Shinella zoogloeoides: one gene and its partner. The protein of the gene in region 1 interacts with the protein of each later gene in a pairwise test. Links are inferred from orthologs where the notes say so. Each region holds a gene or a part of one and is shown in the gene's direction. Other genes may lie near its edges.

Region 1 (3,534 bases):
GCCGGATTTCCGGGTCCGCCCCGACATTGCCGATCAAGATCACCTTGTTGACGCTTCCAGCCATACCCTTGCTTCCCGTTGTCGCGCGGGCGACGGTGCCCGACATCATTTCACTATACGAATGCGGCATCTTATAAGCTGCCGTTGTCAGGCGCCGCCCCGCGCAAGTGGTAATCCACAGATCAATTGCAAATTTTGTTCTTTTTTTGTTCTAATAATTCCCTACACTCTTGTCAACCGAATCGGAAACGGGCACGGAATCCTCTGACGACGCATGGACAGGCTCGAACCTGTTCCTACATAGGGGGGCCAACCCTATTTAGGATGCGCAACGACTTCTGACGCTGGATATCATGAGCGAACTCAAGACTATTTCCATTCGCGGCGCACGCGAGCACAATCTCAAGGGCATCGACCTCGACCTGCCCCGCAACAAGCTGATCGTGATGACCGGGCTTTCGGGCTCCGGCAAATCGTCGCTTGCCTTCGACACCATCTATGCCGAGGGCCAGCGTCGCTATGTCGAAAGCCTTTCGGCCTATGCGCGCCAGTTCCTCGAAATGATGCAAAAGCCTGACGTCGACCAGATCGACGGCCTGTCGCCCGCCATTTCGATCGAGCAGAAGACGACCTCGAAGAACCCGCGCTCGACCGTCGGCACGGTCACCGAGATCTACGACTACATGCGCCTGCTCTTCGCCCGCGTCGGCGTTCCCTATTCGCCGGCAACCGGCCTGCCGATCGAGAGCCAGACGGTCAGCCAGATGGTCGACCGGGTGCTGGAATTCGGCGAAGGCACGCGCCTTTACATTCTCGCGCCGATCGTGCGCGGCCGCAAGGGCGAGTACCGCAAGGAACTCGCCGAGCTGATGAAGAAGGGCTTCCAGCGCGTCAAGGTCGACGGCCAATTCTACGAGATCGCCGACGTGCCGGCGCTCGACAAGAAGTACAAGCACGATATCGACGTAGTGGTCGACCGCGTCGTCGTGCGCGCCGATCTCGCCTCGCGTCTGGCGGACAGTCTTGAAACCTGCCTCAAGCTCGCCGAGGGCCTGGCGATCGCGGAATTCGCCGACAAGCCGCTCCCGCCGGAGGAAACCGCGGCCGGCGGCTCGGCCAACAAATCGCTGAACGAGACGCACGAGCGCGTGCTGTTTTCCGAAAAGTTCGCCTGCCCGGTCTCCGGCTTCACCATCCCGGAAATCGAGCCGCGGCTCTTCTCGTTCAACAATCCCTTCGGCGCCTGCCCGACCTGCGACGGCCTCGGCAGCCAGCAGAAGATCGACCCGGACCTGATCGTGCCCGAAAGCGAGCGCACGCTGCGCGACGGCGCCATTGCGCCCTGGGCGAAATCTTCCTCGCCCTACTACAACCAGACGCTAGAAGCCCTCGGCGCCGCCTACGGCTTCAAGCTCTCCAGCCGCTGGTCGGAGCTGTCCGAGGAGGCACAAGGCGCCATCCTGCACGGTACGAAGGAAAAGATCGAATTCAACTATAAGGACGGCGCCCGCTCCTACAAGACGGTCAAGACCTTCGAGGGCATCGTGCCGAACCTGGAGCGCCGCTGGAAGGAGACCGACAGCGCCTGGTCGCGCGAGGAGATCGAGCGCTACATGTCGGCCGCCCCCTGCCCGGCCTGCGACGGCTATCGCCTGAAGCCCGAAGCGCTGGCGGTGAAGATCAACAAGCTGCATATCGGCGAGGTCACGCAGATGTCGATCCGCGTGGCGCGCGACTGGTTCGACGTCCTGCCGGAAAAGCTCAACACCAAGCAGAACGAGATCGCCGTCCGCATCCTCAAGGAGATTCGCGAGCGCCTGCGCTTTCTCAACGATGTCGGCCTGGAATATCTCTCGCTCTCGCGCAATTCCGGCACGCTGTCGGGCGGCGAGAGCCAGCGCATCCGCCTCGCCTCGCAGATCGGTTCCGGCCTGACGGGTGTGCTCTACGTGCTGGACGAGCCCTCCATCGGCCTGCACCAGCGCGACAATGCGCGCCTGCTCGACACGCTGCGGCACCTGCGCGACATCGGCAACACGGTGATCGTCGTCGAGCATGACGAGGACGCGATCCTGACGGCGGACTACGTGGTCGATATCGGCCCGGCCGCCGGCATCCATGGCGGCGAGGTCATCGCGCAGGGCACGCCCGGCGAAGTCATCGCCAATCCGGCATCGCTTACCGGCAAGTACCTGTCCGGCGAGCTTTCCGTCGCCATTCCCGGCGAGCGCCGCAAGCCGAAGAAGAAAAAGGAAATCAAGGTCGTCGGGGCGAAAGCTAACAATCTGAAGAATGTCACCGCCTCCATACCGCTCGGCGTCTTCACAGCGGTGACGGGCGTTTCCGGCGGCGGCAAGTCGACCTTCCTGATCGAGACGCTCTACAAGTCCGCCGCCCGCCGCATCATGGGCGCACGCGAAATCCCGGCCGAGCACGAGCGCATCGACGGTTTCGAATATATCGACAAGGTCATCGACATCGACCAGTCGCCGATCGGCCGCACGCCGCGCTCCAACCCGGCGACCTATACCGGCGCCTTCACGCCGATCCGCGACTGGTTCGCGGGCCTGCCGGAGGCGAAGGCGCGCGGCTACCAGCCGGGCCGCTTCTCCTTCAACGTCAAGGGCGGACGCTGCGAGGCCTGCCAGGGCGACGGCGTCATCAAGATCGAGATGCACTTCCTGCCCGATGTCTACGTCACCTGCGACGTCTGCCACGGCAAGCGCTACAACCGCGAAACGCTCGACGTCACCTTCAAGGGCAAGTCGATCGCCGACGTGCTGGACATGACCGTCGAGGAAGGCGTCGAGTTCTTCGCCGCCGTTCCCGCCGTGCGCGACAAGCTGGTGACGCTGAACCAGGTGGGCCTCGGTTATATCAAGGTCGGCCAGCAGGCCAACACCCTGTCGGGCGGCGAGGCGCAGCGCGTCAAGCTCGCCAAGGAGCTGTCGAAGCGCTCGACCGGCCGCACGCTCTACATCCTCGACGAGCCGACGACGGGCCTGCATTTCCACGACGTCGCAAAGCTGCTGGAAGTGCTGCACGAGCTGGTCAACCAGGGCAATTCGGTCGTCGTCATCGAGCACAATCTGGAGGTCATCAAGACCGCCGACTGGATCATCGACTTCGGCCCCGAGGGCGGCGACGGCGGCGGCGAGGTGATCGCGGAAGGCACGCCGGAAGATGTGGTGAAGGTGGAACGCTCCTATACCGGCCATTTCCTGAAGGAGCTGCTGGAGCGCCGGCCAATGAAGCGGGCGGCGGCGGAGTAGCCGATGATCCTGATCGGCCAGTACGATTCGTCCTATGTGCGCCGCGTGGCCATCGCCATGCGGCTTTACGATCTGCCGTTCGAGCACCGGCCCTGGTCGGTGTTCAGCGAGGGCGACAAGGTGCAGGCGCTCAACCCGTTGATGCGCGTGCCGACGCTGGTGCTCGACGATGGCGACTTGGTGGCCGACAGCGCTTCCATCCTCGATTACGTCGATGGCCTCGTCCCGGCGGAAATGCGCCTGTTGCCGCAGGCCGAGCCGG
Region 2 (3,654 bases), 300 kb from region 1 along the record:
GTTCTTGGATGGGGCGACGGCATATTTCCAGACAAAGCCGCCGCCCACGAACAGCAGGCCGAGCACGATGCCGACAACGTTCGACTCGATATCCGACCACGCCATGTACGCGACGAAGGCCGCGAACAGCAGATAGCCGCCGAAGATCAGCAGGACGCGCAGATAGAGTTCCCGCGTCACCCGCGGCCGCGCGCCGTTATAGGCCGCCACCGCCGCGCGCAGGTTCTCCAGCGCGCCCTCCTTCGGCATCAGTGCCGCTTCGTCCACCGTGCTCATGACCGCCCCTCCGTGCTGGCAGGATAACGGCCGGGGACGGCGGCAAATTCGTTTCCCTTTTGTACTCATCACCCCTTTTCTTTCCGGGTGACTCTCTCCATATTCCCCGCATGGCCAGATCACCGAAAAAACCCTCGCCCTCGAACCCCGGTTTCGAGGAAGCCCCGCAATCGCCCTTCACCGGGACGCCCTTCGAGTGGAACGAGAAGGATAAGCGAGTCCCGGCGGAAAAGAGCGAGCCGCTCTCCGGCAGCGTCTCCGACTGGGTGAAGCAGCTCGAGGCCGAGGCGGAGGCAGCGGGCGTCGAAAGCCGCCGCGAGGTCGCCTCCAAGGCGGGCAAGCACCGCAAGTCGGTGGAGAACGCCGCGCGCCGCCACACGGAGCAGGTGACCGTCTCCAAAACCTCCCGCGGCGTTTCCATCGGCGGCTCGTCCGATCCGAAGACCCGCGCCGCCGCCGGCCTCAACCCGGTCTCCGGCATGGACACCTCGCTGGAGGACGCCGTCTCGCTCGGCGCCGGCACGGCGGTCACCGCGACGGTGGAAGCGCTCTCGGCGCTCATCGAGTCCGGCAATCCGCTGTTCAAGGACGGCAAGCTGTGGACGCCGCACCGCCCCGCCCGGCCGGAAAAGTCGGAGGGCGGCATCCCCATCCGCATGATCAGCGAGTACCAGCCCGCCGGCGACCAGCCCACCGCCATCAAGGACCTCGTCGACGGCCTCTCCTCCGGCGAGCGCAGCCAGGTCCTGCTCGGCGTCACCGGCTCGGGCAAGACCTTCACCATGGCCAAGGTGATCGAGGAGACGCAGCGCCCCGCCGTCATCCTCGCGCCGAACAAGACGCTGGCCGCGCAGCTCTATTCGGAATTCAAGAACTTCTTCCCGGAGAACGCGGTCGAATATTTCGTCTCCTACTACGATTATTACCAGCCGGAAGCCTATGTGCCGCGCTCCGATACGTTCATCGAGAAGGAGAGCTCGATCAACGAGCAGATCGATCGCATGCGCCACTCCGCGACGCGCTCGCTGCTGGAGCGCGACGACTGCATCATCGTCGCCTCGGTGTCCTGCATCTACGGTATCGGCTCGGTCGAGACCTATACGGCGATGACCTTCCAGATGGAGGTCGGCGAACGGCTTGACCAGCGCCAGCTTCTCGCCGACCTCGTCGCCCAGCAGTACAAGCGCCGCGAGATGGATTTCCAGCGCGGCAGTTTTCGCGTGCGCGGCGACACCATTGAGATCTTCCCGGCCCACCTTGAGGATGCCGCCTGGCGCATAAGCATGTTCGGCGACGAGATCGACGCGATCACCGAGTTCGACCCGCTGACCGGCCAGAAGACCGGCGACCTGAAGTCGGTCAAGATCTACGCCAACAGCCACTACGTCACCCCGCGCCCGACGCTGAACGGTGCCATCAAGGCCATCCGCGAGGAACTGAAGCTGCGCCTCGCGGAGCTGGAGAAGGCCGGCCGCCTGCTGGAGGCGCAGCGCCTGGAGCAGCGCACGCGCTACGACCTGGAAATGCTGGAAGCCACCGGCTCCTGTGCCGGCATCGAGAACTATTCGCGCTACCTGACCGGCCGCCGCCCCGGCGAGCCGCCGCCGACCCTCTTCGAATATGTGCCGGACAATGCGCTGATCTTCATCGACGAAAGCCATGTCACGGTGCCGCAGATCGGCGCCATGTACCGCGGCGACTTCCGCCGCAAGGCGACGCTGGCCGAATACGGCTTCCGCCTGCCCTCCTGCATGGACAACCGCCCCTTGCGCTTCGAGGAATGGGACGCCATGCGCCCGGACACGATCGCCGTCTCGGCGACGCCCGGCGGCTGGGAGCTGGAGCAGTCCGGCGGCGTCTTCGCCGAGCAGGTCATCCGCCCGACCGGCCTGATCGACCCGCCCGTCGAGGTGCGCCCGGCCAAGAGCCAGGTGGACGACGTGCTGGGCGAGATCCGCGAGACCGCGGCCGCCGGCTATCGCACGCTCGTCACCGTGCTGACCAAGCGCATGGCGGAAGACCTCACCGAATACCTGCACGAACAGGGGGTTCGCGTGCGGTACATGCACTCGGACATCGACACGCTGGAGCGCATCGAGATCATCCGCGATCTTCGCCTCGGCGCCTTCGACGTGCTGGTCGGCATCAACCTGCTGCGCGAGGGCCTCGACATTCCCGAATGCGGCTTCGTCGCCATCCTCGACGCCGACAAGGAAGGCTTTTTGCGCTCGGAGACGTCGCTGGTGCAGACCATCGGCCGCGCGGCGCGCAACGTCGACGGCAAGGTCATCCTCTATGCCGACCAGATCACCGGCTCCATGCAGCGCGCGATGGACGAGACGACACGCCGCCGCGAGAAGCAGGTGGCCTACAACGAGGCGAACGGCATCACCCCGGAATCGGTGAAGGCAAAAATCTCCGACATCCTCGACAGCGTCTACGAGCGCGACCACGTCCGCGCCGACATTTCCGGCGTTTCGGGCAAGGGTTTCGCGGATGGCGGCAACCTCGTCGGCAACAACCTGCAGGCCCATCTCAACGCGCTGGAAAAAGCCATGCGCGACGCCGCCGCCGACCTCGACTTCGAAAAGGCCGCCCGCATCCGCGACGAGATCAAGCGCCTCAAGGCCGCCGAACTCGCCGTCATGGACGACCCGATGGCGCGGGAGGAGGCGAGATCACAGGAAGGTGGCAAAAGCGGAAAGTCCGGCGCCTCCGGCACCCCGTCAGGAAAGTCGCGCCCGACTTCTCCTCCGTCATCCTCGGGCTTGACCCGAGGATCCACAGCGGCAAACGCCGACGCCCCTTCAAAATCCCTCTTCCAGAAACCCGAACTGGACGAGATGGGCCGCGACGTCGCGACCCCGGCCGGAAAATCCCTCTTCCGCAAGAACACCCTCGACGAAATGACCGTCGGCCGCACCGAAAAACCCGTCACCGGAGACCTCCCCCAACGCCCCGACGAAACCCTCTCCACCAAGAAACGCCCCGCCCCCCTGCTGGAAGGCCAGCCGGAGCACGCGGCCGGCCCGGACGATGCCAAGCCTGTCCGTCGGGGGAAGATCGGCGTGGGGAGCTATGAGGACCCTGCGGAGACGAAGCGCAAGGGGCGGACGAAGGGGAAGACGGGGCGGCCGGGGCGGTGATCGTTGCTTGGCCGCGGTGTGAAATAATTCACATCATAAATCTCTCTACTCGTAAAAGGTGTTGCCAGGAGAGTTCTGTCTTCCTATCATAAAGAGAAACATTGAATTATGCGCAATTTAAAATAGAGAAACGAATGAAGCCCCTTCTTGATTGGATAGATTTTGGCAAGATCTCTGCTGAACGCGATGATTTGCTTAGTGAGTATTTTTATGACGCAGGAGTACTAAGCAG

Evidence for each region. The genes of interacting proteins can lie anywhere in the genome.
Region 2: the proteins of uvrA (region 1) and uvrB interact in binary tests that used the Escherichia coli proteins (3 or more experiments, as listed by UniProt). The link is inferred for Shinella zoogloeoides from one-to-one orthologs.

The regions. Positions count from the first base shown.
Region 1 is NZ_CP132311.1:1,589,422-1,592,955, forward strand. What follows is about bases 6-3,472. They hold uvrA (excinuclease ABC subunit UvrA), read left to right. Parts: upstream 6-353; coding sequence 354-3,272; downstream 3,273-3,472. Other genes in these bases: Q9316_RS09015 (single-stranded DNA-binding protein), read right to left, coding at 6-64; Q9316_RS09025 (glutathione S-transferase family protein), read left to right, coding at 3,276-3,472. In the rest of the region: more of Q9316_RS09015, read right to left, coding at 1-5; more of Q9316_RS09025, read left to right, coding at 3,473-3,534. UniProt on the Escherichia coli protein: The UvrABC repair system catalyzes the recognition and processing of DNA lesions. UvrA is an ATPase and a DNA-binding protein. A damage recognition complex composed of 2 UvrA and 2 UvrB subunits scans DNA for abnormalities.
Region 2 is NZ_CP132311.1:1,890,353-1,894,006, forward strand. What follows is about bases 36-3,622. They hold uvrB (excinuclease ABC subunit UvrB), read left to right. Parts: upstream 36-386; coding sequence 387-3,422; downstream 3,423-3,622. Other genes in these bases: Q9316_RS10480 (DUF3137 domain-containing protein), read right to left, coding at 36-276; Q9316_RS10490 (P-loop ATPase, Sll1717 family), read left to right, coding at 3,557-3,622. Outside these bases: more of Q9316_RS10480, read right to left, coding at 1-35; more of Q9316_RS10490, read left to right, coding at 3,623-3,654. UniProt on the Escherichia coli protein: The UvrABC repair system catalyzes the recognition and processing of DNA lesions. A damage recognition complex composed of 2 UvrA and 2 UvrB subunits scans DNA for abnormalities.